3 regions of the Actinacidiphila sp. DG2A-62 genome follow, and region 2 is predicted to be linked to each of the others. Evidence: riboswitches for the same ligand, from Rfam matches in the RefSeq annotation. Region 2 holds a riboswitch; each other region holds the start of a gene.
What was found. A riboswitch is a leader RNA that binds a small molecule or an ion and turns the genes downstream of it on or off. The one in region 2 is predicted to bind cyclic di-AMP.

Region 1 (9,433 bases), 1.8 Mb from region 2:
CCCGGACCTTTCCGCGCGGAACGTCAAGGTGACGGGAATCGGCCATCTGACCCTCCCGGTGCACGGCCCGGTGGCCGCGGAGATCCGGCGGGCACTGGGCTCCGGGACCCCGCACGGGCCCTCCCGCGGCACGGCCGCCGACGCCGCATAACGGACACATAACGGTCGAATATCGACCGAACACCGGGCAAGGCGGACGCCAGGTCCCGGCGAAAGGTTGTCCCCGCCGGACACGGAGGGCTACAGTCGCCGCTGATTCTCCTGCTGCCTAGGCGAAAGAGAAGCTGGCGGTGAATGAACGTCACGCGTCGGGGTTCTCCCCCGACTACGACGCCTACGGGTACGACCCTTATTCCACCGGGGCGTACCAGACCGTCGGCACCGCCTTCGCCGACGACGCCGACGCGGCGACCGGCACGTACACCGCGTACATCCCGCAGCAGCACCAACCGCAGGACTATGGCCAGGGTTACGCGTACACCGACCCGTACGGCTACGCCCAGCAGCCGCCGCGGCAGTATCCGGAGCAGCAGGCCCACGACCCCTCGGCGACGCAGAGGTGGGACACCGGCGGCTACCCGGCGTACGACCCCTACGCGTACGGCCCGACCGCCGCGCCCACCGCGGTCGGCACCGGCACGTACTACGACACGGGTACGTACCACGACCTGACCGCGGGCTTCGAGCAGACCGGCGTGCAGCAGGCCCACCAACCGCTGCCCGACTGGGATTCCGGCTCCTACCCGGCGTACGGCTACGCCACCGGGTACGCGACCGGCTACGGCTACGACGCCGGCGGCGACACGGGCGGGTACGAGCAGGTGCCCGACCTCCAGGTCCCCGACGTCCCGGACGCTCTGGACAGCACCGGCACCCTGGACGCCCTCGACGCCCTCGAAGGTCTCCACGACCTCGACGACCCGCACGGCGCCGCGATCCTGAACGACCTCGCGGACGACCGCGACGACGTGCCCGTCCGGCACGACTACGCGAGCGACGGCTTCGCCCCCGGCGAGCCCACCGCGCGCAGCCGCCGCCGCAAGCCGGCCAAGCGCTCGGCGCTGCTGACCGTCGCCGTGCCGTCGGTCGCGGTGATGGGCGTCGCGGCGGTCGGCGCGGCCGCGGTGACCGGGGTCGGCATGGCGCAGGACAGCTCCTCCACGACCCAGGCGGACGGCGCCGCGACGCCCGGCGCCACGACCGCGACGACCACCCAGCTGGACCGGCAGCTCGCCGGGGTCAGCCGGGACGCCGGGGACTTCGCCACCCGCGCCAGCCGCTCGCAGGAGCGGCTGGACCTCAAGGAGCGGCAGGCGGCGGCGAAGAAGGCGGCTGCGGCGGCCGCGGCCCGCAAGGAGGCGCTGCGGCCGAAGTTCGTGCTGCCGGTCACGCAGAAGGGCCTGAGCGCGTACTTCGGCCAGGCCGGTGTCAACTGGATGGCGCTGCACACCGGCATCGACTTCCCGGTGCAGGTCGGCACCCCGGTGATGGCGGTGACCGACGGCACGGTCCGCACCCAGTGGAACTCCTCCTACGGCAACATGGCGATCGTCACCGCGCCGGACGGCACCGAGACGTGGTACTGCCATCTGAGCAGCACCAAGATCCGCTCGGGCAAGGTGAAGGCGGGCACGGTCATCGCGTACTCCGGCAACACCGGCAACACCACCGGCCCGCACCTGCACCTGGAGGTCCGCCCGGACGGCGGCGCCCCCATCGACCCGCTGCCCTGGCTGCTCAAGCACGGTCTCGACCCGCGCTGACCTCACCCCGGGCCTCACTCCGGCCTCACGCCGGGCCTCTCACGCGGGCCCCGTACCGAACCCCCCTCGCGGGTCTCACCGGCTCCCCCGCCGGCTCCCCTCCCCCGCCCGCCCGGCCGGGGCTTCTCGGCTAGAGCTTCTCCACCGGCGCGTACCGCAGCAGCAGTTGCTTGGGGCGGTCGTCCCCGAAGTCGATCGTCGCCTTCTCGTCGCCCGGCCGTCCGGTGACCGCCACGACCGTGCCGAGACCGAACTGGTCGTGGGTGACGCGGTCGCCGACCGCGAGCGAGATCACCGGGCGGTCGCCCGCGCCGCGCCGGGTCGCGAAACCGCCCGTGGCGCCGCCGCCCCTGGACCGCGCGGCGAGCGTGGACGACAGTGAGGCCGCCGCCTTCGACACCGCGCCGCCCGAACCCGCGCCGCCGGCACCGCCGGAGCCCCCGGGGCCGCCGCCGAACGCCGCTCCCGTCCGCTTCCACTCTATGAGCGACGCGGGGATCTCCTCCAGGAACCGCGACGGAGGGTTGTACGAGGGCTGGCCCCACGCGCTGCGCATCACCGAGCGGGTGACGTAGAGGCGCATCCGGGCGCGCGTGATGCCGACGTAGGCCAGCCGGCGCTCCTCCTCCAACTCCTTGACCTGGCCGAGCGCGCGCATGTGCGGGAAGACGCCGTCCTCCAGGCCGGTGAGGAACACCACAGGGAATTCCAGGCCCTTGGCGGTGTGCAGCGTCATCAGCGTGATCACGCCGCCGGATTCGGCGTCGTCGTCGGGGATCTGGTCGGAGTCGGCGACCAGCGCGACGCGTTCCAGGAAGTCGGCCAGTGTGCCGGGTTCGTCCTCGGCCCGCTCCTGCTCGAACTCCAGGGCGACGGCGGCGAGTTCCTGGAGGTTCTCCACCCGCGTCTCGTCCTGCGGGTCGGTGGACGCCTGCAACTCGGCGAGGTAGCCGGTGCGTTCCAGGACCGCCTCCAGGACGACGGCCGGGCCCGCGCCGGACTCCACGACCGTGCGCAGCTCGTCCATCAGGGTGTTGAAGCGCTTGACGGCGTTCGCCGAGCGGGCCGCCATGCCGTACGCCTCGTCGACGCGGCGCAGCGCCTGCGGGAAGGAGATCTTCTCGCGCAGCGCCAGGGCGTCGATCATCGCCTCCGCGCGCTCGCCGATGCCGCGCTTGGGGACGTTGAGGATGCGGCGCAGCGGGACGTTGTCCTCGGGGTTGGCCAGCACCCTCAAGTACGCCAGCACGTCGCGTACTTCGCGCCGTTCGTAGAAGCGGACGCCGCCGACGACCTTGTACGGCAGGCCGACCCGGATGAAGACTTCCTCGAAGACACGGGACTGCGCGTTGGTGCGGTAGAAGACCGCGACGTCGCCGGGGCGGGCGTCGCCGGCGTCGGTGAGCCGGTCGATCTCCTCGGCGATGTACTGCGCCTCGTCGTGCTCGGTGTCGGCGACGTAGCCGGTGATGACCGGGCCGTCGCCGGACTGCGTCCACAGGTTCTTGGCGCGGCGGCCCGCGTTGCGCTCGATGACCGCGTTGGCGGCGGACAGGATGGTCTGGGTGGAGCGGTAGTTCTGCTCCAGCAGGATGGTGCGGGCCTGCGGGTAGTCCTCCTCGAACTGGAGGATGTTGCGGATCGTCGCGCCGCGGAAGGCGTAGATCGACTGGTCGGCGTCGCCGACCACGCACAGCTCCCCCGCCTCCTCCCCGAGCCGACCAGCTCGCGGACCAGCGTGTACTGCGCGTGGTTGGTGTCCTGGTACTCGTCGACCAGGACGTGCCGGAAGCGCCGCCGGTAGTGCTCGGCGACGTCCGGGAACGCCTGGAGCAGGTTGACGGTGGTCATGATGATGTCGTCGAAATCCAGCGCGTTGGCCTCGCGCAGCCGGGCCTGGTAGAGCGCGTACGCCTCGGCGAGCTTCTTGTCGAACGTGGTCTCCGCCTGGCCGGCGAAGGTCTCCTCGTCGATCAGCTCGTTCTTGAGGTTGGAGATCTTGGCGCTGAAGGACTTCGGCGGGAACTGCTTGGGGTCCAGGTCCAGGTCGCGCTGGCAGACCAGGGCCATCAGCCGCTTGGAGTCGGCCGCGTCGTAGATCGAGAAGGACGAGGTGAAGCCGAGCTTCTTGGACTCGCGGCGCAGGATGCGCACGCAGGCGCTGTGGAAGGTGGACACCCACATCGCGTTCGCCCGCGGGCCGACCAGCTGCTCGACACGCTCCTTCATCTCGCCCGCGGCCTTGTTGGTGAAGGTGATGGCGAGGATCGAGCCGGGGTGCACGTGCCGCGCGCCGAGCAGGTGGGCGATGCGGTGGGTGAGCACCCGGGTCTTGCCTGAGCCGGCGCCGGCGACGATGAGCAGCGGGCTGCCGGCGTGCACGACGGCCGCGGCCTGCTGCTCGTTGAGCCCCTCCAGCAGCTGCGCGGGGTCGATCGCGGGGCGCGGGGCGCCGTCGCGATAGTACGCGTCGCGGGCTGGCGGCGGGCCGTCGAAGCGGTCGCCGAACAGGTCGTGCGGGACCTCCTCCGCGGCGTGGCCGGGGCCGCCGTCCGCCTCGTCGTCCGGCGGGGGCACGTCGTCGCCGGAGGACGGGTCGGACGGCCCGTGGGCCGGTCCGTGGGCGGCGTCGAGACCGGCGAGGAAGTGTTCGTCAAAGAGGCTGCTCATCGCCTCCCGAGTCTAGGGCCCGCCGCCGACAGCCGCGGCGGTTCGGGTCGGCCGCGGCTCCGCGGGACCCGGGCCGCGGTAGCCCGGTCGGCACGCAGGGTGACGACACGCCCGCGTCGAAAAAAGATTACGAAAAGGTATCGGGCCTTATCGGACATCGCCCTTCCCAGCAACGGCGGGCCTTGGCTACGGTTCCGCACCAGCCGCTTCGGTCAGCGTCCGAGAGGAGTCCGTCCGCCATGGCGACGCACCGTAAGGCCCGTACCGCTTTGCTGAGCACGCCGGGGCCGCGTGCCGCCGTGGGGATCACCACGGCCGCGCTGGCCACCGTGACGCTGATGACCGAGAGCGCCGGCGCCGCCCCCGCGCCGGGCAAGCCCGCCCAGCCGACCATCGCGCAGACCAAGGCGAAGGTCGACAGCCTCACCCACCAGGCCGAGGTCGCCACCGAGAAGTACAACGGCGCCAAGGAGCAGGTCGACCAGCAGAACGCGAAGGTCAACCGGCTGCTGGAGGCCGCCGCGCGGAAGACGCAGGCGCTGAACGACTCGCGCCGGGTGCTCGGGCAGATCGCCGCCGCGCAGTACCGCAACGGCGGCGACGACTCGACCACCCGCTACATGCTGGCCGGCGACCCGCAGTCGCTGGTCGACGAGCTGCACCTGACCAGCGTGATGAACAAGCGGCAGCGCGCCGCGGTCGAGTCGTACCGGGTGCAGCAGGTCGCCGCGACCCAGCAGCGCATCGAGGCGGCCAAGAGCCTGGCCACGCTGACCACCCAGCAGACCAGGCTGAAGGCCGCCAAGGCGGACGTACAGACCAAGCTCGGCGAGGCGCAGAAGCTGCTCAACAGCCTGACCGCGCAGGAGAAGGCGCGGCTGGCGGCGCTGGCGGCCAAGCAGGAGGCCGAGGCGCGCAAGCGGGCGCAGGAGCTGGCCGCCCAGCAGAAGGCCGCGGCGCAGAAGGCGGCCAAGGCCGCGCAGTCGGCCGGCTCGACGGGCTCGACCGGGTCGGGCAGCGCCGCCAACACCTCGATCGCCCAGCAGGTGATCGCCTTCGCCCGGGACCAGCTCGGCAAGCCGTACGTGTGGGGTGCGACGGGCCCCGACTCCTTCGACTGCTCGGGACTGACCCAGGCCGCGTACAAGGCCGCCGGGATCAACCTGCCGCGCACCACCTGGGACCAGGTGAACGTCGGCCACCGGGTGTCCGTGGACGCTCTGCAGCCGGGCGACCTGATCTTCTTCTACAGCGACATCAGCCACGTCGGGCTCTACATCGGCGACGGCCAGATGATCCACGCGCCGCACACCGGCACCGTGGTCAAGATCGCGCCGATCACGGAAATGCCCATCTACGCCGGGGTTCGCCCGTATTGACCGCGACGCGGGCCGGCCACGGCGGCCACCGACGGTAAGATCACGAAGCGATGTCGGTCACATTGCGATCCAAACTTCCCATGACCCGCACCCGTTGGCTACGGTAACCGGCTAGGTGACACGTCCTCCGCCGGGAATTGCCGGCAGCATGCCACCTCCGCCTAATCCGGCCGCACGGCCGGAGCCGGGGACCCACCAGCATTTGGGGTGAATCGGGCCGGCGCCGCGAGGCGCGGGACCGTAGGGCGACCTTTCGAGCCCGAACCCGTCAGCTAACCCGGTCGGCGGTCCACGGAAGGAGTCGCCTCCTTGGCGTCGCACCGCAAGCCGCGTCCCCGAATACTCGCCTCCGCCGCCCCCCGTGCGGCGGTCGGCGTCACGGCGGCGGCACTGGCCTCGGTCACCCTGATGAGCGAGAGCGCGCACGCCGCGCCCGCCAAGCCCTCGATCAGCGAGGTCAAGAAGCAGATCGACACGCTGAACCAGCAGGCCGAGGTGGCCACCCAGCAGTACGACCAGGCCAAGGAGAAGACCGCGACCGCGCGGACCAAGGCCAACCAACTGCTCGCGCAGGTGGCCCAGAAGACCCAGAAGATGAACGAGACCCGGCGGGTGCTGGGCCAGTTCGCCACCGCCCAGTACCGCGACGGCGGGATCGACCAGACCACGCAGCTGTTCCTGTCCAGCAACCCCGAGCAGTTCCTCGAGCAGTCGCACATGCTCGACCGGCTGTCCAGCACGCAGGAGCAGGCGCTGGAGACCTTCAAGGTCCAGCAGGAGCAGGCGAACATCCAGCGGCAGCAGGCCACCGCGAGCCTCGACGAACTGTCTCGCGCGCAGAGCAAGCTGGCCGCCCAGAAGAAGAACGTGCAGACGAAGCTGGCCGCCGCGCAGAAGCTGCTGAACAGCCTCACCGCGGAGCAGCGGGCGAAGATCGCCGCGATGCACCCGGCGAGCACGTCCTCCTCGTCCTCGTCGTCGGCCGGCGTCAGCTATACCTACAACGGCCCGGCCAGCGGGCGCGCCGCCGCCGCGATCCAGTTCGCGCTGGCGCAGCGCGGCAAGCCGTACGTCTCCGGCGGCACCGGCCCCAACGCGTACGACTGCTCGGGCCTGACCCAGGCCGCGTACAAGGCGGCCGGCGTCGGCATCGGCCGCACCACCTGGGACCAGGTCAAGGACGGCGTCGCGGTCTCGCAGTCCGATCTGCGCCCCGGCGACCTGGTGTTCTTCTACTCCGGCATCTCGCACGTGGGCATCTACCTGGGCAACGGCGAGATCGTGCACGCGCCGCACACCGGCGCGACCGTGGAGATCGCGCCGATGAGCTGGATGCCGTTCGCCGCGGCCCGCCGGGTGGCCTGAGCACGCGGGCCCCCGGGCCGACCCTCGGCCACGCCCTCGCGACGAAGCCCTCACGTCGACGCCCTCACGACGACGCCCTACGTCCAGGCCCTCACGTCCAGGCCCTTATGTCCACAGGACGGCGATGAAGATGTTGACGGCCGTGAGCGCGCCGACCGCCGCGAAGACGCGGGGGTCGACGCGCTCCTCGTCGCGCTTGACGTAGACCAGGCCCAGGATCACGATCAGCACCGCCAGTTTGACGCCGAGCTTGGCGCTGCTGGGGTGGAGGTCGTCGGCGTGCGCGATGGCGATCAGCGCGACGCCGGTGACGAGCATGGTCAGCGCGCCGTAGAGCATCCCGGAGACGAAGCGGACCTGCCCGCCGCTGTTGCCCATCACCGGCAGTTGGGTGAGGAAGCCGCCGAGCAGCGCGGCGATGCCGATGATGTGCAGCCCGACGAAGACGTGGAGAAGCGTGTCCATGCCCTGGACCCTAATCGGGCAGGTAGCACGCGAGCCGTCCAGGGGTGGGGAGTACGGGGCAATCCGTCAAGTCGGCCACCGATACGGGCGGATCACCCGTCGAACAGCGGTCGGGACCGGTCGGGCGGTGGCCGAAAGGGGGCAGTCCCGGTCGGAGGGCCCGCACCGCGGGCGGCCCAGGCTTAACGTCGCATCCCAGGCGGCCTCCCCTCAAGCGGTCCGGCCGCCTCCGCCGAGCCCGGCGGCGTCCCGTCCCCCGTGCGGGCGCCGCCGGGCCCCCGGCTCCCGGGGACCGTCCCCGGAGCGCCCCCTTGGGAAGGAGGGACGGCCGCCATGGCCTCCCACAGTCGCCTGCCGTTACCGCGGATCACCGTCTCCCGCTCGGTGCAGCGCACCGCGTTCACCCTGGCGCTCGCCTCGGCGGCGTCCGCGCCGTTCCTGGCCGGGGCCGCGCAGGCCGAGCCCAAGATGACCAGGGCCGAGGTGCAGGCGAAGGTCGCCGAGCTGTACCAGGAGGCCGAGCAGGCCACGCAGTCCTACGACGGTACGAAGGTCCGCGCCGACCAGGCCGCCGCCGAGTTGGACCGGTTGCAGGACGAACTGGCCCGCAAGACCGCCCGGTTGGAGTCGGTCCGCGACGCGCTCGGCGGCGTCGCCGCGGCGCAGTACCGCTCCGGGACGCTGGACCCGACGCTGCAACTCGCGCTCAGCTCCTCGCCGCGGGACTATCTGGAACGCGCCGGGCTGCTCCGGCAGTTGGGCGCCCGCCAGGCCGCCGCGGTGGACCGGCTCACCGTGCAGCAGCGGGACGTGACGCGCACCCGCGGGCAAGCGTCGGACAAGCTCGCCGCGCTGCGCGCGGCGCAGTCCCAACTCGCCGCGCGCAAGCGGGCGGTGCAGGACAAGCTCGACCAGGCGCGGGCGCTGCTGGACCGGTTGACGCCGGCCGACCGGGCCGCGGTGCGGGCAGCCGACGACGGCGCGTCCTCACGGTCCGGTACGTCCCCGGGCACGTCGCCGGCCGCCGCGTCCCGGGCCGCCGGCCGCCTGCCGCTGACCGGCGTCCCCGGCTCTTCCGGCTCCGGCGCCCCCGCGCCCTCCTCGCGCGCCGCCGCCGCGGTGGCCTTCGCCTACCGGGCCCTCGGGCTCCCCTACGTCTGGGGCGCGACCGGCCCGAGCGCGTACGACTGCTCCGGCCTGACCCAGGCGGCCTGGCGCGCGGCCGGCGTCGCGCTGCCGCGCACCACGTACACGCAGATCAACGCCGGCACCCGGGTCCCCCGCTCCCAGCTGCGCCCCGGCGACCTGGTGTTCTTCTACTCCGGCATCTCGCACGTGGGCCTCTACATCGGCGACGGCAAGATGATCCACGCCCCGCACCCGGGCGCGGCGGTGCGGATCGCGCCGATCTCCGAGATGCCCTTCGCCGCCGCCACCCGCCCGGCCTGACCCGCGCCTGACCCGCGCCTGACCCGCGCCTGACCCGCGCCGGGCTCTGACCGAGCCCCGTCCGGCGCCGCTTCTTCCGCCACGTCCGCGCGTGCCGCCCGGCCCCCGCGCTTCGGGGCCGGGCAATGCGCGCGTCAAGACGCGTTCAAGAAGGCGAGGGGCAACGTCCGTCCCGCCGCCCGCGAAGTGGCTGGTGGGGTTTTTGTGGTGTTCAGCGGGGGGTCACACAGCCTGCCGACGCTCCAGGTGAGGGTAATCCGCCTGCACCGGAGGGTTCTGATGGCCGGGCTCGGTTCCGCTGCCACAGGTGTCAATCGACGTCGACTTCTCATCGCCTCGGGC
Region 2 (9,433 bases):
CTGGCAACAGAAAAGCGCTTCCCGCGAGACGGTCCCCGTGGTTTGCTGTGAAGGTTCAGGATGGCCCCGCTTGGGTAAAGCCCGGCGCCAAAGCAAGGGGGAATTTTGCCCGGAAAATGGCAGATTCAGCCGCTTCCTGCGGATTCAACGCCCGAGTTGCGGCATTTTGTGTCGGTACTCCGCCGTATGACACTCCTCCTGGGAAGCTCCATGACAGCGGCGGCACGGGCAGGCAGCACCACCCCTTCCGTCCTGAGCCGCTACCTGAGCGGTGCGAGGAAGCCCACGGTGGAAACGCTGAAAGGTCTGCACACCGCAGCACAGGAGGCTGCCCAGAGCACCGGCGCAGCGTGCCCCACGTGGGCTGAGCTCGAGGAGGTGCTCCATAGGGCGTGGGCAGGCTCCACCCGCTGCGACAACCCGCTCTGCGAGGAACTGCAGCACCGGTACGACGCCCTTCTCTCTGAGCGCAGGCGGCGCCGGACGCAGGCGGGTCTGCGAAGGCGCCTCAGGATGCGTTCACTTGCACGAGCCGGCTCGGTCGCCTCGGCGGCAGCTTTCGAGCGCTCGCCGTCGTCAACAAGGCGCAAGACTGCGCTGCCGGTCCCCCCTGCGGCACGGGACCGGCAGCACGCCGCGTTTCAAGTGCCCGCCGCACTGGGCCTCGCGAAAGATGTCGCAGCACTCGCAGACGGCGAACGAGAAGCCGGAGCACCGGGGGCAGAGACGTCCGCGCTGGCGCTGCTCCGGCAGGGCGCCGAGGTGCTTACGCCACTGGAGAGCGCCGCATCGGCAGTGTTGCTGCACCGGCAGGACCCGCACCTCGCCACGTCGTACCTCGGAATACTGGGGCGGGACAGACCGGAGAAGGACGTCATCCGTATTGCGGTGGCCCTCAGCGACTTCGGCTTTACGCCTGGGGCTGAAGCTATCCTTCGCACAGCTGCCGGCGCCAGAACGTCTGCGTGACCTTTCACTCGCTGTGTGTACACGTGGGTAATGCCCCTGGCCAGACTGAACAGCGCGAACGGTAAACCTGGTCAGAGGTTGGTGAGAAGGATGCGGGCGGGCGTGATGAGGTTGCGCACAGGGTGGGTCGGCAATCAGGTTGGTAGCAGGATCGGTGAGCCGCGCGAGAGGCGGGAACGTGGGCGCAGGCAGCGTCGACAACGCCGGTCCGGTGTAGCCGAGGACCGTGCGCAGCGCCGCGTGAGAGCGTGCGGCGGTGGGTGGCGCAGTGGAGACGTTGATCCAGGCTGATTGCTTGTCGCTGATCTCGGCGCCTCCGACCGTCCAGTCGAGCAGGTTCCTGAACGAGCCCGGCAATTCACCCGTGTACCCCGGGACATAGATCAGTAGCGCATCCGCCGTCCCGATCAGGATGCGCAGCCGGGTGACTTCCGCAGGCAGCGGTTCGTGGTCATCGTCAGGGTAAGTGGTGCAGTCGCGCGACGTCGAAGTACGGCAACGGGCGGACCGCCGCGTTGAGTTCATCGGCGACAGTACGCAGCGCCGCCGTGTTGGTCGACGTGGCGCGGGTAGTGCCGCTGATCAGCGCGAGCGCAGTGACCCGAGGGGACGGGAGTTGCGCGGGGCCGGAAGTCGGACACGTCTACGACGTTACGTGCCCGCACCATGGCTCCCAATTGGCCGGCCGGGCGGTTTGCGGGCCTTTTCGGGGCCTTCGGCGGCACGGAAATGCGTTGTGGGGGCGGTGGGGATCGGGTAGGCAGGGTGGGTGATTCGACAAGGCTCCATCGTGCTGCGCGCCCGCGAGGCGGAAGACGTCGAGGTTCTGCACCGGGAGCTCTACGAGGACGTCCAGGGGCGGGCGCGCTCGGACCGGCGGCCCTGGCGGCCGCTGCCGCTCGGGACCGCCTCGCCGTACACCTTCTCCTTCGACCCGGAGAACGACGACCGGCCGGTGTTCTCCGTCGTCGAGGCCGCGTCCGGCGAGCTGGCCGGGATCGCCGCGCTGTGGGGCCTGGACCCGCACAACCGCTCGGCGCACCTGGGGATGTCGCTGCGGCCGGCCTTCCGCGGACGCGGCCTGGGCACCGACGTGGTCCGCGCGCTGTGCGTGTACGGCTTCACCGTGCGCAACCTGTTCCGGCTCCAGGTCGACACCCTCGGCGACAACGCCGCGATGATCGCCGCGGCCCGGCGCAACGGCTTCACCGTGGAGGGCACGATGCGCAAGGCCGCCTGGGTGTACGGCCGTTACCTCGACGAGGTCGTCCTCGGACTGCTCCTGGACGAGTGGACCCCGCCGGCGCCGGAACCGGCGGCGCACCCGTGATCCGAACCGCCACGGCCCGCGACCGCCGTTCCCGGCACGGAATCCCGCGATCGCCGGTCCCGCCGCGGGGCACGCGGCCCGCGGCGGCCCGCGTGCCCCGCGGCCTCACATCGACAGGCGGCGCAGCTTGAGCACGTTGTCGCGCCGCACCGCGGGCTGTCCCTCCCGGTCGGTGTACTCCTGCTCGTGCTCCTCGGCGGTCAGCAACTCCCACGCCTCGGCGCGTAGTTCGAGCTGGTCGTAGACCTGCTGCGGGGTCGGCAGCTCGGCGTCGGCGTGCGGGTGGCCCTGCGGGAACGCCGCGTGGCCGACGACCAGCAGCACACCGCCGGGCGCGACCGCCGACGCCGCCTGCCGCAGGATGCGCTCGCGCGGCATCTCGAACGGCGAGTGGAAGAAGTGCGCCGAGACGAGGTCGAAGGACCCGGAGGGGAACGTCTCGGTCAGGTCGTGCCGCTGCCAGTGGATCGCCCCGCCGAGCCCCGCCTCCCGCGCGTGCTCCTCCGCGCGCTCCAGCGCGACCTGCGAGATGTCCGCGGCCACGACCGACCAGCCGCGCGCCGCCAGCCACACCGCGTCCGCGCCCTCCCCGCAGCCGAGGTCCAGCGCGCGGCCCGGCCTCAGCTCGGCGGCCTCGCGCACCAGCACCGCGTTCGGCCGCCCGCTCCACATGCGCTCGCTGCCCGCGTAGCGCCCGTCCCAGTACTCCGCGGCCGACTCCGGCAGCGCGTCCCCGCCGTCCGGCGCGCCCTCCTCCGGCGCGCCCTCGTCCGGCCCACCGCTGCCCGCGGGCCCGCCGCTGCCCGCGGGCCCGCTCCCGCCCGCCGGCGCGTCCCCGCCCGGTCCCTTCCCGTCGACGGGCCCGACATCGCCCGCCGCCGCGCCGCCGCGCACCGCCCGGTCCTCGTGCTCCCCGCTCACCGTCCACCGTTCCCTTCCGCCGCCGTCGCGCTTCCGAGGGCCGCCGGGGCAGTCCCGGCCGCCGCGGCCGAGGCGGCCGGCCGGTCCGCCGGGTCCGCCTCGGCCGCCGGGTCCGGTCCCGGCCCCGCGGCACCATCCTGCCGCCGGACCGCGACCGCCTCGCGGACCTCGGCCTCGATCAGGTCCATGTTGATCGCCGCGCCGGCCCGTACGCCCGCCGCCGCGGAGCCGATGACCTGCTCGGTGAGGTTGGTGACGTTGCCCGCCACCCACACGCCCGGCACGTCGGTCGCGCCGGTCACCGGGTCCGCGGGGATACGCGTACCCACCGCGTACGCGCCCATGAGCAGGTCCGCGGGCCGCAGGCCGAGGCCCTCCAGGACGCCGGAACGGGCGGTCAGGCGCGTGCCGACGGCCAGGCCGCGGACCGGGACCGTACGGCCCGACGCCAGGACTACGCCGTCGAGCCGTCCGTCCGCCACCGCCAGCCGGGTGACCTCGCCGTCGACCACCGCGACGCCGCGCGCGGCCAGCTTCTCCCAGCCGTCCTCGTCCGGCTCCACCCCGCTGGTGTGCAGGAACAGCGTGACGTCGGCGCTCCACTGCCGCCACAGCAGCGCCTGGTGCACGGCGAGCGCGGCGTCGCCGACCGCGAGCACGCCGATCGGCTGGTCGCGGACCTCCCAGCCGTGGCAGTACGGGCAGTGCAGCACGTCGCGGCCCCAGCACTCGGCGAGGCCGGGCACGTCCGGCAGCTCGTCGGTCAGGCCGGTGGTGACCAGCAGGCGGGCGGCGTGCAGCGCGGAGCCGTCGTCCAGCTCGACGCGGAACCGCTCCCCGTCGCGCACCGCCGTCACCGCGCGGCCCTCGCGCACCTCGCCGCCGTAGCCGGCCAGCTCGGCGCGGCCCGCGGCCAGCAGCTCGCGCGGCGGCGTGCCCTCGCGGCCCAGATACATGTGCACGCCGTCCGCGGGCGCGTTGCGCGGCTCGCCCGCGTCGACCACGAGCACGCGGCGCCGCGCCCGGGCCAGGGTGAGCGCGCCGCTCAGCCCGGCGGTCCCGCCGCCGATCACGATCACGTCCCACGGGTCCCCGTCCGCTCCACCGCGCCCGTGCAGGGTTTCGTACATCACGCCGCGACCTCCGCTTCCGCTGTCGTCCTGCGGCTCTTCTCCTGCCTCGCAGCCTCGCCCCGGACTCGCCAGGTTGACAAACTTTGTTGCCGTGACGGCAAATGGAAGGGTGACGTCGAAACGAGCGAAGCGGGTGCACCCGGGGGCGGCGGACCGCACGGGCGGCGCGGCGAGCGGCGCGGGCGCGGCGAGCGGCGCGGCGTCCGGCGGGAACGGCTGGGCCGACGGCGCCGAGAACGCCGGGACCGGGGGAAGCGGCGGGACCGGGAGGAGCGGCGGGAGCGAAACGAGCGGCGGGAGCGGCGACGACCTCGGAATCGCCGGCGTCCTCACCGCCGTGGGACCGCGGCTGCGCGCCCTGCGCGGCGAGAGCCGGATGACCCTCGCCCAGCTCAGCGAGGCCACCGGCATCTCGGTGAGCACGCTCTCCCGGCTGGAGTCCGGCGGTCGCCGCCCCACGCTGGAGCTGCTGCTGCCGCTCGCGCGGGCGTACCACGTGCCGCTGGACGAGCTGGTCGGCGCGCCGCCGACCGGCGACCCGCGGGTGTACGCACGGCCGTTCGTCCGCGGCGGCCAGACCATCGTGCCGCTGACCCGCCACCTCGGCGGCCTCAACGCCTACAAGCAGATCATGCCCGCGCGCCAGGAGTCCGGCCCGCCCAAGCGCCCCGAGCAGCGCACCCACGAGGGCTACGACTGGGTCTACGTGCTCTCCGGCAAGCTCTGGCTGGCGCTCGGCGAACACGACCTGATCCTGACGGCGGGCGAGGCCGCGGAGTTCGACACCCGCACGCCGCACGGCTTCGCCAACGCGGGCGACACGCCCGTGGAGATCCTCAGCCTGTTCGGCTCGCAAGGCGAGCGCGTCCACGTACGGGCGCGCCCGACCCGTCGCTGACAGCCGACCCGCCCGACCCCACGCGGGGGCCCGGCGGCCCCCGCGGGTCGCCGGGCCGCCGGGCCGCCGGCACGTTGGGCCCGTACGCAGGTTTCACGGGTGCGCCGCGTACGGGGGTCGGGTCACGGAGCCGGCGTTCGGGAACGCGGAGCCCGGGCGGACGGTCGCGGCGCCGGCCGCTCAGACGGCGACGTCGTGGGAGCGCAGCCACGGCAGCGGGTCGACGGGGGCGCCGCCGCCGGGACGTACCTCCAGGTGCAGGTGCGGCGCGGGGACGTTGCCCGTCGCGCCGATCCTGCCGATGGTGTCACCGGTGGTCACGCGGCCCTCGGTGGCGACCATCGTGGACAGGTGGCAGTACCAGAGCTGTGTGCCGTCGTCGAGGGTGAGCACGACGCGGTAGCCGTAGGCGCCCGCCCAGCCGGCGGAGGTGACCGTGCCGCCGTGGACGGCGTGCACCGGGGTGCCGGTGGGGGCGCTGAAGTCCTGGCCGGTGTGCACGTTGGACCACGGGTCGGCCTGGCCGAAGCCGTCGGTGAGGGTCGCGGAGGCGACCGGCTTGATGTACGAGGCGGCGAGCTGCGCGAGGCGCTCGGCCTCGGCGCGCGCGGCGGCCTCCGCCTCGGCCCGCGCCTTCGCCTCGGCGGCTGCCTTCGCCGCGGCGGCCTGCTCGCGCACCTTGGCCGCGGCGGACTCCCGCGCGGCCCGGTCGGCGGCGATCTTGGCGGCGGCGTCGCGCTCCGCCTGGGCCGCGGCCTCGCGCTGGGCGACGGCCTGGCCGATGATCCGGGTGCGCAGCGCCTCGCCGGGGTCGGTGGGCGCGGGCGCCGCGGCCTGCGGGGGCTCCGTGGCGGCGTCCTCGGCGGGGGCGTCGGAGCCGGCGGGCGCGGGCGCGGCGGCGGGCGTGGTCGCGGCGGCGGGAGCGGCCGCGGGCAGCGGTTCCGCGGTACGCGCCTGGTCGGGCGCGGCGGTGAGGTCCTCCGCGGCCGGGGCTGGCGCCTCCGCCGCGGTCGCGGTGTGCGCGGCGGCCGGGCCGGTGTCGGCGGCCGGGCCCTCGGCGTTCTGCGGCTCCGGGGTCTGCTCGGGCGTGATGTCGGGCGTGACGTCGGGCACGGACACGGGCGCGGGCCCGGCGGCCGGCGCGGCCCCGGCCGGGGCCGCCGCGGCGACGCCCGCGGCTCCGACGGCGGCCATCGCGGCTATGCCGAGGACGGCGCCGCCGCGCGAGAGATTGCGCCGCTGCGGTCGCTGCTGCGCCTCGGCGGCGGGAGCGGCTTCCGGCACGGGTTCGGGCTCCGGGGCCAGGGCGGGCAGCGGGGTCGGCGCGAGCGCGGGGAGCGGCTCGGGCAGCTGCCCGGGGGTCGCGGCCGGCAGCGGCGCGGGCTCCGCGGAGGGGGCGGGGGCGGCGTAGGGCGCGGGAGCCTCGGCGTACCCGGCGCGGGGGCCGTACGGGTCCGTGTAAGGGTCGGCGTAGGGCGCGCGGTCGGCGTACGGGCCGGCGGCGTAGGCGTCGGCCGGCCCGCCGGCGTAGGCGCCGTTGACGTCGCCGGTGTCGGTGTACTCGCCGTATTCGCCGTCCCGGGTCCGGGCGTGCGGCGCGGACTCGGTGTACGGACCGGACTCGGTGTACGGGCCGGACTCGGCGTACGGACCGGGTTCGGGGTACGCGACCGGGCCGGCGTACGGCGCGGGTCCGGCGTACGCGACGGCGTCGACGGGCGCGCCGGGCCGGGAGGGGACCTGCGGCACCAGGGACCGGGAGGAGGCGGCGGACTGCGGCTGCGACTGCGGCTGCGGCTGCGGTGCGAACTGCTGCTGCGGGAGCGGGGGTTGGGCCGCCTGCCGGGGCAGCGGCTCGGGCTCCGTGCGCGCCGACGGGACCGAGGGGGTCGAGGGGGCCGACGCCTGCGCGTCGGTCGTCTCCGCCTCGGGACGGGCGGGCGAGGGTGCGTAGGCAGACTGGTTCGACGCCACGGCGGGCGCACTCCTTCCTTCCCTCTCGCCTACCGGGTTAGCTGACGGGTTCGGAGCAGGAAGGTCTCCTACGGACGGCCTCGCGGCCGGCCGATTCACCCCACGTTCTCGGGTCCCCGGTTCCCGCGGACGGGATTCGGCAAGCGCACGGTGCCGCCTCTGACGGCGGTGGTGACGACCGCGCTGCGTTATCGAACGTTAATAGAGCCGGGGGCGTTTTCCAAGCCGAACCCGGGAGTTGGCAACGGGAACCAAACGGTCACACCATCCGTAGAAGGGGTAAAGCGGGCACCTCGCGTGGCCTGCCGGTGATGTGAGCGTGTGTCATACGTGATGCGGAGGGGGTAGGGACGGCTACCGTCGGTGAGCGGGCGGAAACGGTTTCCGCCGGTCGGCGCGCAGGCGTGCGCGGCGGTGCGCGGGACGGCTTCCAGGGGTATGGACCTCTGCCATTTCGCGAACCGCTTGGCAGGTCGCGGGCGTCGGCCCCACGATGGGCGAGCCCCACATTTTTGTCATGCACTCGCCCGCACTCTGCCTCCAGAGGGAGCCCGCCATGGCACGCCGGAACCGACCCCAACTCCCGCCGCAGCCCGCCGGATTCGGCCAGTCACCGGACCCCGCGGAGCCGGCGGACCCGGCCGGCTCCGCCGCGCCCGGCACGTCCTCCCGCCGGGCGCTGCTGCGCGGCGGGCTGGCGCTGGGCGCCGCGGCGACCGCGGGACTGGCCGGCGAGCTGTGGTCCGGGCACGGCACCGCGACCGCGGCGACCGTCGACTACCCGTCCGCCACCTGGGCCCCGGCCAGCACCAGCAACTACACGGCGTCCAACCGGCCGTCGACGTACCCGATCAACCTCGTCGTCATCCACGTCACCCAGGAGACCTTCGCCGACACGATCAGCCTCTTCCAGAACCCCAGCCACGCCGCGGCCGCGCACTACGTGGTGCGTTCGTCCGACGGCGCGATCGACCAGTGCGTCCGCGAGCACGACATCGCCTGGCACGCGGGCAACTGGGACTACAACACGCGCAGCATCGGCATCGAGCACGAGGGCTGGGTCGACGACGCCTCGTGGTTCACCACCGCGATGTACCACGCGTCGGCCGCGCTGACCGCCGAGATCTGCACGAAGTACGGCATCCCCAAGGACCGCGACCACATCATCGGGCACGTCGAGGTCCCGGGCACCGACCACACCGACCCCGGTCCGAACTGGGACTGGGTCCGCTACATGCGCCTGGTCAACGGCACCTGAGCCGCGGACAGGACGACCCCCGCCCCGGGGCCGCCTCGGCAGGGAGGCAGGAGGTGGGCCCGGGGCGGGGGGTCAGGGGGGATGGCATCGTTGTCAGAGGAGCGTACGGGACGCGCTGGGCGGGGGCAGCGGAAAGAGGGCGGTGAGCCGCGGCAGGCGCCGCGCGGCCTCGGGCTCGTCGAGCGCGCTCCACCGGTGGCCGCGGGGGGCAGCGGCGGGCGGCGCGGGGGTGCGCAGCAGCGCCACGGCGGCGTGGAACGCGTCCTCCGGCGCACCGGTCAGCCGCGCGTGGACCGCGGGGGCGAGGTCCGGCAGCGCCGGCCACTGCGGCGCGTCCCCGCCCCAGCCGTCCCGGGGCCGACCGGACAGCCGGCGGATCTCCGGGACGTAGGCGAGGGCGTCGGGGTCGGCGACGGCCGCCTCGAAGACGGGGCGGCCGAGGCCGACCATCCATCGCTGGAAGTAGGCGAAGGTGTCGTCCGAGCACCAGCCGCCGAAGACGCGGTCGGCCGCGCCCCACAAATTCCAGGTGAACGCCTCGGCCATGGCGTTCTCCAGTTCCGCCTGGAACCGCACGAGTTCCTGCGGGGTCTGCGCGGCGAGGGTGTCCCGTACCCACTCGTCGCGCTTCTCCGCAGCCAGGCCCAGGCGGCGGAGTTCGGTCATCAGAGTCCAGAGGGGGTCTGTCTCCATGCGCCGACTATGCCAGGGGCTCATCGCCTCCGACGTCACTTTCCAGCCACCCGGCTGCGCCGCGCTCCCCTCCCCAACGCCCGAGGTTGCGCCGTACTCGCCGTACCCGGCCGCAGATCCGTCGTGGCTCGTCGCGCAGTTCCCCGCGCCCCTGGGTTGCTGACCTCCGGCGCCGTCGGGACGTAGGAAGAAAACCGCAGCGCACCCGGCCGGGGCAACGCGCGGCGTCGAGGCGATCGGGAGGCGGGGCGGGCTCG
Region 3 (9,433 bases), 3.2 Mb from region 2:
CGGCCCGCGCGGCGCCCAGCGGCTCCAGCAGCGCGCGCAGTTCCAGCAGGTCGTCCGCCTCCTGCTCGCTGGGCTCGGCGACCGAGGCGCCGGCGTGCCTGCGGGTGCGGACGAACCCCTCGGACTCCAGGGTGCGCAGCGCCTCGCGCACCGGCACCCGCGAGACGCCGTAGCGCTGCGCCAGCTGCTCCTCGGTCAGCCGGCCGCCCGGCGGGAAGAACCCCGCCACGATGTCGTCGCGGATCGCGGTGCACACCACCTGGGCGGAGATGCGGCGTCCCGCGCCGTCCGTCCCGTTCACCGGTGAATCCACCGGTTCCGCAGATCCGGCCGGTCATTCCGGCCGACGCGGTCGATCCGAACGATCCGGTCGACCCGGTCGATCCGTCCCACCCGATTCCGCCGATCGCCCATCACCGAGACCCCTTGCTCCCCTTATCCGCCCGGTTTTCCTTCCGGCATTGTGCCGGACTCCATTCCAGCACGTCGGGGAAAAGAAAAGTATCCCCGCATTGCGAGAAGGCCCCGGCGGGGTGCCGGGGCCTTCTCGGGGGACGGGCCGCTCTCGGGGAACGGGGTGGGACGCGACGGACGGGGTCAGATGGTGACGCCCTTGGACGCCATGTAGGCGACCGGGTCGATGTCCGAGCCGTAGTCGGGGGTGGTGCGCACCTCGAAGTGCAGGTGCGGTCCCGTGACGTTGCCGGTGGCGCCGGAGATGCCGATCTCCTGGCCCTCGGTGACCGTCTGCCCGGCCGAGACCAGCGGCTCGGTGAGGTGGCCGTAGAGCGTGTACTTGCCGTCGGCGTGCCGGATGATCACGTCGTTGCCGTACGCGCCGTCGGCGCCGGCCGAGACCACGGTGCCCGCGGCGACGGCGTGCACCGGCGTGCCGGAGCCGACCAGGAAGTCGACGCCGGTGTGCGAGCCGCTGGACCACATCGAGCCCGACGCCTTGTAGCCGGTGCCGATGGGCGCGTCGCCGACCGGCTTCATGTAGCCGGAGCTTGCGCTCAGCGAGGTGCGGGCGGTGGAACGGCTGGCGGTGGCCTGCGTGCTGCGGGCGGCCGCGGCCTTCGCCGCGGCGGCCTTGGCCCGGGCGGCGGCCTGCGCCTTCGCCGCGGCGGCGGCCTTGGCCCTCGCCGCTGCGGCGGCCTTGCGCTCGGCCGCGGCCTTGCGCGCCGCGGCGGCCTTGCGGGCCTTCTCCGCCTTGGCCTTCGCCGCGGCCTTCTCGGCGGCGGCCTTGTGCTGGGCGTCGGCCTGCGCGGCCAGCGTCTGGGCGAGCGAGCCGGGGACGTCGGCGGCCTGGGTGAAGACGGTGCTCTGGGCGGTGGCCGGCTCGGCCTCGCCCGGCGAGGCCATCGCGGTGGCGCCGAACGCGCCCGCGGCGGTCAGGACGGCGACGCCGGCCAGGGTGGCGGTGGTGCGGCCACGGCGCGGCCTGCGGTGCTTCCCGCGCAGGGCGGGACGAACGGGGAACGCCATGAGGAGGCGTCACTCCTTTCCTTCCTTCTCGCCTACCGGGTTAGCTGACGGGTTCGGAGCAGGAAGGTCTCCTACGGGGGCGGCCGCCGCGGTGGCGGACCTCCTCCCGATTCACCCCGGGGAAAGTGGGTCCCCGGCTCCCCTGGACGGGGACTCGGCGATGTACGGGTGTGCGCCCGGAGGACCGGACGCCGCTGTCCCGAGGACAACGAGCGTTGACGCTAACCGGGCGTTCGGCCCCGCACCAAACAGATCGGCCGATATGTAGCGCACGCCACACACGCCTCCGCAGGCTCATACAACTGGCCAAAACGGCATATTGGGCATCAAGTCGACGCCTGCGGGGAACCGGCGCTCGGACGCCCCTCGGACACTCTCGGACGCCCCCGGGCGCCCGTGGACGCGCCGAACCCCGGCCGCCGTGCGGGCGACCGGGGTCCGGGGGACGCGTCACCGCGAGGGCGGTGCAAGCGCCGCGGTGCGAGCGGTCCGAGCGGTCCGAGCGGCGCGGCGCGCGCCGGTCAGCTGATGACGGCGACCGGGCCGATGCCCAGCTCCCGCACCGGATCGGCGATCTTCGACGCGTCGCCGACCAGCACCACCACGAGACGGTCCAGCGGGAAGGCGTTGACCACCGCCGCGGTCGCCTCGACGGTTCCGGTGGCGGCCAGCCGCGCGTACATCCCGGCCTGGAAGTCGTCGGGCAGTTGCTGCTCGACCTGGTCCAGCAGGGTGCCGGCGACCGCTGCCGCCGTCTCGTAGCGCAGCGGCGCGACGCCCACCAGATTCTGCACCGCGACGTCCCGCTCGTCGTCGGTCAGTCCTTCGGCGGCGAGCGTGCGGATCACCTGCCAGGCGTCCGCCAGCGCCGGGCCGGTGACCTCGGTGGCCACCGAGCCGCTGATGCCGAGCAGCGCGGCGCCGGTGCCGTCCGCGTTGGACAGCAGCACCTGGGCGAAGGCCCGCACGCCGTAGGTGTAGCCCTTCTCCTCGCGCAGCACCCGGTCGAGCCGGGAGGTGAGGGTGCCGCCCAGGCAGTAGGTGCCGAGGACCTGCGCCGCCCACACCGGGTCGTGCTTGTCGCCGCCGGTGCGGCCGACGAGCACCTGGGTCTGGACCGAGCCCGGGCGGTCCACGATCACCACGCGGGAGGTGTCGTCCGCGGTGATCGCCGGCCGCGGCCGCGGCGTGCCGGGCGTGCCGGTCCAGCGGCCCAGCGTGCCGTCGAGCAGCGCGGGCAGGTCGATCCCGGCCAGGTCGCCCACGACCACCGCGGTGGCGGTGGCCGGCCGGACGTGCGCGGCGTAGAAGGCGCGCACCGCGGCCGCGTCGATATTGCGCACGGTCTGCTCGGTGCCCTGGCGGGGGCGGGAGCAGCGCAGCTCGGCCGGGAACAGCTCCTTGGACAGCGCCATCGCGGCGCGCCGCGACGGGTTGGCCAGCTCGTGCGGGATCTCGTCGAGCCGGTTGGCGACCAGCCGCTTGACCTCGTCCTCGGGGAAGGCGGGCGCCCGCAGCGCCTCGGCGAGCAGGCCGAGCGCCTTGTCCAACCGGCGGACCGGCACTTCGAGGCTGACCCGGACCCCGGGGTGGTCGGCGTGCGCGTCCAGCGTCGCGCCGCAGCGCTCCAGCTCGGCCGCGAACTCCTCGGCGGTGTGCTCGTCGGTGCCCTCCGACAGCGCCCTGGCCATGATGGTGCCGACGCCGTCCAGCCCCTCGGGCTCGGCGTCCAGCGGTGCGTCCAGCAGCACCTCGACGGCGATCACCTGCTGGCCGGGGCGGTGGCAGGTGAGCAGCGCCAGGCCGTTGCCGAGGGTGCTGCGCTCGGGGGCCGGGAACGCCCACGGCTTGGGCTCGCCGGCCTGCGGCTGCGGATGGAACGTCATGACGGCGGCGGTCTCGCTCACGCCCGGCCCTCTTCCTCGACGGTGTCCTCGACGGTGGCGGCCCGCTCGGTGGCGGCGGGGGCCGCGGCGGCGGCCTCGTTGTCCTCGTCCGCGCCCTGCTCGGCCTGCGCGTCCTGCGCGTCCTGCGCGTCGGCGCTGTCCGCGCCGCCGGTCGGCTCGTAGACCAGCACCGCCCGGTTGTCCGGGCGCAGCCGCTGCGCGGCGACGGCCTTGACCTCGGCCGCGGTGACCGACAGCACCCGGTCCACCGCGGTCAGCGCGAGCTGCGGGTCGCCGAACAGCACGGCGTACCGGCACAGTTCGTCGGCGCGCCCACCGACGGTGCCCAGCCGGTCCAGCCACTCGCGCTCCAACTGCGCCTGGGCCCGCTCCATCTCCTCGTCCGTCGGCCCTTCCTGCGCGAACCGGGCCAGCTCCTCGTCCACCGCGGCCTCGATGACCGGCAGTTCGACGCCGCTGGACGCCTTGACGTCCAGCCAGCCCAGCGAGGGCGCGCCGGCCAGCCGCAGCAGGCCGAAGCCGGCCGTCACCGCGGTGCGGTCGCGGCGCACCAGGCGGTTGTGCAGCCGGGAGGACTCGCCGCCGCCGAGCACCGTCAGCGCCAGGTCGGCCGCGTCGCTCTCCCGGGTGCCGTCCTCCGGCAGCCGGTAGGCGGCCATCAGGGCGCGCGAGGGCACGTCCTCCTCGACCACCTCGCGCAGTTGGGCGCCCATCACCGGCGGCAGCGAGCCGTCGCGCGGCGCGGGCTTGCCGTCGTGCGCGGGAATGGTGCCGAAGTACTTCTCGACCCAGGCGAGCGTCTGCCGCGGGTCGATGTCGCCGACCACCGCGAGCACCGCGTTGTTCGGCGCGTAATAGGTGCGGAAGAACGCCTGGGCGTCCTCAAGCGACGCCGCGTCCAGGTCCGCCATCGAGCCGATGGGCGTGTGGTGGTAGGGGTGCGGCGCGGGGTAGGCCAGCGCCGTCAGCCGCTCGAAGGCGGTGCCGTAGGGCACGTTGTCGTACCGCTGGCGGCGCTCGTTCTTCACCACGTCCCGCTGGTTGTCCAGGCTCTCCAGGTCCAGCGCGGTGAGCAGGCTGCCCATCCGGTCGGCCTCCAGCCACAGTGCCAGCTCGACCTGGTGGGCGGGCATGGTCTCGAAGTAGTTGGTGCGCTCGAAGCTGGTGGTGCCGTTGAGCGAGCCGCCCGCGCCCTGGACGAGCTCGAAGTGCCCGTTGCCGTGGACGTTGGCCGAGCCCTGGAACATCAGGTGCTCGAAGAGGTGGGCCAGGCCCGTCCGCCCCTCGATCTCGTGGCGTGAACCGACGTCGTACCAGAGGCAGACGGCCGCGACCGGGGTGAGGTGGTCCTCGGAGAGCACCACCCGCAGGCCGTTCGCCAAGCGGTGCTCGGTGGCTGTCAGGCCGCTGGAGTGTGCCTCCGGCGTGGCCGTGTGACCCATGGGCAAGCTGTCCTTCCGGTCGCTGCTGCGTGACTGCGTAGAGTGCTGCCACTCTAGGGAAGCGTGCCCGCGCCGCGCGAAGTTCCCGCGCGAGGCTCGCGGGCGCCGCGCCTTCCCGACGGGTCGCGGTCCGCTGTGTCGGTGCCGCGGTCCACAATGGTCGACACGTGTGCCCAGGTCCAGACGAAGGAGCGACGCCGAGATGGCCCGCCGTACCACGAAGACCCCGCCGCCCGACGACGATTTCGAGGAGCGCATCCTCGACATCGACGTCGTGGACGAGATGCAGGGCTCCTACCTTGAGTACGCGTACTCGGTGATCTACTCCCGCGCGCTGCCCGACGCCCGGGACGGCATGAAGCCGGTGCACCGCCGCATCGTCTATCAGATGAACGAGATGGGCCTGCGCCCCGAGCGCGGCTTCGTCAAGTGCGCCCGCGTGGTCGGCGAGGTGATGGGCAAGCTGCACCCGCACGGCGACGCGTCCATCTACGACGCGATGGTCCGCATGGCGCAGCCGTTCTCAATGCGGCTGCCGCTGGTGGACGGGCACGGCAACTTCGGCTCGCTGGACGACATGCCGGCCGCCATGCGCTACACCGAGGCCCGGATGTCGGGGCCCGCGCAGCTGATGGTGGAGTCGATCGACGAGGACACCGTCGACTTCACGCCCAACTACGACGGCCAGGAGCAGGAGCCGGGCGTGCTCCCGGCCGCCTACCCCAACCTGCTGGTGAACGGCGCGTCGGGCATCGCCGTCGGCATGGCGACCAACATGCCGCCGCACAACCTGGGCGAGGTCATCGCCGCCGCGCGCCACCTGATCAAGCACCCGGGCGCCGACCTGGACACGCTGATGCGCTACGTCCCGGGCCCCGACCTGCCCACCGGCGGCCGGATCATCGGACTGTCCGGCATCCGCGACGCGTACGAGACCGGCCGTGGCACCTTCCGCATCCGCGCCACCGCGCGGATCGAGGACGTCACCCCCCGCCGCAAGGGCCTGGTGGTCACCGAACTGCCGTTCAACGTCGGGCCCGAGAAGGTCATCGCCAAGATCAAGGACATGGTCGGGGCGAAGAAGCTCCAGGGCATCGCCGACGTCAAGGACCTCACCGACCGCGAGCACGGTCTGCGGCTGGTCATCGAGATCAAGAACGGCTTCAACCCCGAGGCCGTGCTGGAGCAGCTCTACAAGCTGACGCCGATGGAGGAGTCCTTCGGCATCAACAACGTGGCGCTGGTGGACGGCCAGCCGCTCACCCTGGGCCTGAAGGAGCTGCTGGAGGTCTACGTCGACCACCGCTTCGACGTGGTGCGCCGGCGCAGCGAGTTCCGCCGCACCAAGCGCCGGGACCGGCTGCACCTGGTCGACGGCCTGCTGATCGCGCTCGTCGACATCGACGAGGTCATCGCCATCATCCGGGCCAGCGAGAACGCCGCGCAGGCCAAGGAGCGCCTGATGGAGCGCTTCGGCCTGTCCGAGGTGCAGACGCAGTACATCCTGGACACGCCGCTGCGCCGGCTGACCCGCTTCGACCGGATCGAGCTGGAGTCCGAGCGCGACCGGCTCAACGCGGAGATCGTCGAGCTGACCCGCATCCTGGAGTCGGACGCGGAGCTGCGCAAGCTGGTCTCGGCGGAGCTGGCCGCGGTGGCCAAGCAGTACGGCACCGAGCGCCGCACCCTGCTGCTGGAGGCGGGGGCGACGCCGGTCGCGGCGGTGCCGCTGGAGGTCGCCGACGACCCGTGCCGGGTGCTGCTGTCCTCCACCGGCCTGCTGGCCCGCACCGCCACCGGAGACGCGGTCGGCGAGGGCGGCAAGCGCGCCAAGCACGACGTGATCGTCTCCGCGGTGCCGACCACCGCGCGCGCCGACATCGGCGTGGTGACTTCCACCGGCCGGCTGCTGCGGCTCACCGTGATCGACCTGCCGATCCTGCCGGAGAGCGGCGGCGCGACCACGCTCGCGGGCGGCGCGCCGCTGACGGAGTTCCTGTCGCTGGAGGACGGCGAGCGGGTGCTGTGCCTGACCACGCTGGACGAGTCCTCGCCGGGCCTCGCGCTCGGCACCCGGCAGGGCGTGGTCAAGCGGGTGGTGCCCGACTACCCGGCGAACAAGGACGACCTGGAGGTCATCACCCTCAAGGAGGGCGACGAGGTGGTCGGCGCGGTGGAGCTGCGAACCGGCGAGGAGGACCTGGTCTTCATCACCGACGACGCGCAACTGCTGCGCTACCCCGCCTCGCAGGTGCGGCCGCAGGGCCGCCCGGCGGGCGGCATGGCCGGCATCAAGCTGGCCGACGGGGCGCGGGTGATCTCCTTCACCGCGGTGGACCCGGCGGGCGACGCGGTGGTCTTCACCGTCGCCCGCGCCGACGGCACGCTCGACGGCTCCGCCGAGGGCACGGCCAAGCTCACGCCCTTCGAGCAGTACCCGCGCAAGGGGCGGGCCACCGGCGGCGTCCGCTGCCAGCGCTTCCTGCGCGGCGAGACCGGGCTGCTCTTCGCCTGGGCCGGCGCGGCCCCCGCCCGCGCGGCGACCGCCAGCGGCTCCCCCGCGGACCTCCCCCCCAAGGACCCCCGCCGCGACGGCTCCGGAGTCCCCCTCGCCAAGCCCATCGCCGCGGTGGCCGCCCCCGCGTAGGGCCCGTGAACCCCGCGCCCCGCAAGGGGCGCGGGGCTGCGTCCGATATGCGGCTGGCGCCGCGTGCGCGCGAGCAGCCACGACGGCGGGAGAGCCGGGGACAAGGGAACCCCGACGGCGCGACGCCGCAGGCGACCCGCAGCCCGGCACGGCGCGACCACCCACAGCGCGACCATCCAGGCGCGAAGCCCCACGGCGCGACGCACTACGCTTCCACCGCGTGAGCGCAACCTGCACGCAAGCCTCCGCCGCCCACGGCGAACCCCTCACCGCGACCGCGGCGACAGCCCGCACCTGGCTGCTGCTGGAGCAGCCCGGTCCGTGGGGCGCGAAGGCCCTGACCTCCAGCCACCTGGACCCCGCGGTGGGCCGCGCCCTGGAGGACCGCACCGCCCGCACCGGCGTGCGCGTCGCGCTGATCCGCCGCCCCGGCCGCCACGCGGACCCCCGCGGCCAGGCGGGCCCACGCCACCCCGCGGCGGCGATCCGCCCCGCGGAGCCGCGCCGCCGCGTGATCCTCGCGCACACCGCCCCGGACGACCCCTGGATCCGCACCGCGGACCTCGCGGACCCCGCCGCCGTGGCCGCGCTGGCCGACCTGGACTTCACCGCCCTCGGCGCCGGCGACCCCCGCGGCTTCGGCGTGCCGTACGACGGCCCGCCGCTCGCCTTCGTCTGCACCAACGCCCGCCGCGACCGCTGCTGCGCGCTCCTCGGCCGCCCGCTCGCCTCCGAGCTGGCGGCCTCGTACGGCACCGAGCACGTATGGGAGGTCACCCACCTCGGCGGCCATCGTTTCGCGCCCACCATGCTCGTGCTGCCACACGGCTACACCTACGGGCGGCTGGACGGCGGGCAGGCCAAGGGCGTCCTGGAGGCCGCGCGGGACGGCCGGGTCCCGTTCCCGCCCTGCCGGGGGCGCTCCGCCTGGGACCGCCCCGGCCAGGCCGCCGAGCTCGCGGTGCGCGCGCTGACGGGTGAGGACCGGGCGGACGCCCTGACCGTGACCTCGACCGAGGAAGCCCCGGCCGGACGCGACGACGGCGACGGCGACGGCGCAACCTGGACCGTCGCCGTCGCCCACCGTGACGGCCGCGCCTGGCGGGTCGCGGTGGTGCGGCGCGCGAGCGGGCCGCCCCGCCCCGAGAGCTGCGGGGCGGCCCTGGGCACGCCGGCCCGGATGGACGTCGAGGACGTCCACGAGGTCACGGTCTGACGGTCCGCCGGCTCACGGGGCGACGTTCTCGACGAACCGGGTGGTGTACGTCTGCGACAGGTCGACCGTGGCGTGCCGCAGGTTGGGGTTGAACGCCTTCAGCACGCTCTCCACCGTCTCCGGCCCGCCCTGCGGCATCACCCCGTCCGTGGTGAACATCGGCAGCGTCGCCTTGATCGACTGCGCGTAGAGCCGCGCACCGCCCTGCGCGTAGTCGGCCGGCATCTTCGCGGCGATCTCCTCGGGCGTGTGCGTCGACATCCACCGCAGCGTCTTGACGAAGGCGTTCGCCAGCTTCTGCACGGTCTCCTGGTGGGAGTCCACCCAGTCGGTGTTCATGTAGAGGCTGGAGGACGGGTAGAGGCCGCCGAGCGCCTGCCGCGACCCCTCGGGCGTCCGCATGTCGTACAGCACCTTGCCCGCGCCCTTGTCCAGGATCTGCGCGACGGTCGGGTCGGTGGTCATGCCGGCCTGGATGGAGCCCTGCTGGAGCGCGGCGATGAAGGTCTGGCCCGCGCCGACGGCGACCGGCGTGAAGTCGCTGACCTTCAACCCGTTGTGCACCGCCAGGTACTTGGTGAGGAAGTCGGTGGACGAGCCGAGCCCGGTGACGCCGAGCTTCTTGCCCTTGAAGTCCTTGGCGGCCGTGATGTCACCGGCCGCCTTGCTGGAGACCACCTCGACCTCGCCGGGCGCCTGCGAGAACTGCACCACCGACTCGACGTGCTTGCCCTTG

Region 1: another riboswitch for cyclic di-AMP. It lies ahead of VSR01_RS24625 (C40 family peptidase); the one in region 2 lies ahead of VSR01_RS15900 (peptidoglycan DD-metalloendopeptidase family protein).
Region 3: another riboswitch for cyclic di-AMP. It lies ahead of VSR01_RS30550 (M23 family metallopeptidase); the one in region 2 lies ahead of VSR01_RS15900 (peptidoglycan DD-metalloendopeptidase family protein).

What each region holds. Positions count from the first base shown of each region.
Region 1 covers NZ_JAYMGI010000002.1:5,466,879-5,476,311, reverse strand. The annotation lists partial or broken gene VSR01_RS24645 (esterase/lipase family protein) at 1-151, shown strand, start outside; gene VSR01_RS24640 (M23 family metallopeptidase) at 291-1,763, shown strand; partial or broken gene pcrA (DNA helicase PcrA) at 1,894-4,433, opposite strand; gene VSR01_RS24630 (C40 family peptidase) at 4,673-5,812, shown strand; cyclic di-AMP (ydaO/yuaA leader) riboswitch at 5,961-6,114, shown strand; gene VSR01_RS24625 (C40 family peptidase) at 6,122-7,177, shown strand; gene VSR01_RS24620 (hypothetical protein) at 7,283-7,642, opposite strand; gene VSR01_RS24615 (C40 family peptidase) at 7,976-9,091, shown strand.
Region 2 covers NZ_JAYMGI010000002.1:3,643,778-3,653,210, forward strand. The annotation lists gene VSR01_RS37780 (NADPH-dependent FMN reductase) at 577-1,494, opposite strand; gene VSR01_RS15880 (GNAT family N-acetyltransferase) at 1,739-2,299, shown strand; gene VSR01_RS15885 (class I SAM-dependent methyltransferase) at 2,405-3,025, opposite strand; gene VSR01_RS15890 (NAD(P)/FAD-dependent oxidoreductase) at 3,217-4,350, opposite strand; gene VSR01_RS15895 (helix-turn-helix domain-containing protein) at 4,670-5,251, shown strand; gene VSR01_RS15900 (peptidoglycan DD-metalloendopeptidase family protein) at 5,432-7,225, opposite strand; cyclic di-AMP (ydaO/yuaA leader) riboswitch at 7,237-7,377, opposite strand; gene VSR01_RS15905 (N-acetylmuramoyl-L-alanine amidase) at 7,782-8,483, shown strand; gene VSR01_RS15910 (DUF4240 domain-containing protein) at 8,577-9,176, opposite strand.
Region 3 covers NZ_JAYMGI010000002.1:6,808,305-6,817,737, reverse strand. The annotation lists gene VSR01_RS30555 (GntR family transcriptional regulator) at 1-301, opposite strand, end outside; gene VSR01_RS30550 (M23 family metallopeptidase) at 598-1,485, opposite strand; cyclic di-AMP (ydaO/yuaA leader) riboswitch at 1,501-1,655, opposite strand; gene VSR01_RS30545 (M16 family metallopeptidase) at 2,007-3,392, opposite strand; gene VSR01_RS30540 (M16 family metallopeptidase) at 3,389-4,834, opposite strand; gene VSR01_RS30535 (DNA gyrase/topoisomerase IV subunit A) at 5,037-7,481, shown strand; gene VSR01_RS30530 (sucrase ferredoxin) at 7,702-8,697, shown strand; gene VSR01_RS30525 (ABC transporter substrate-binding protein) at 8,710-9,433, opposite strand, start outside.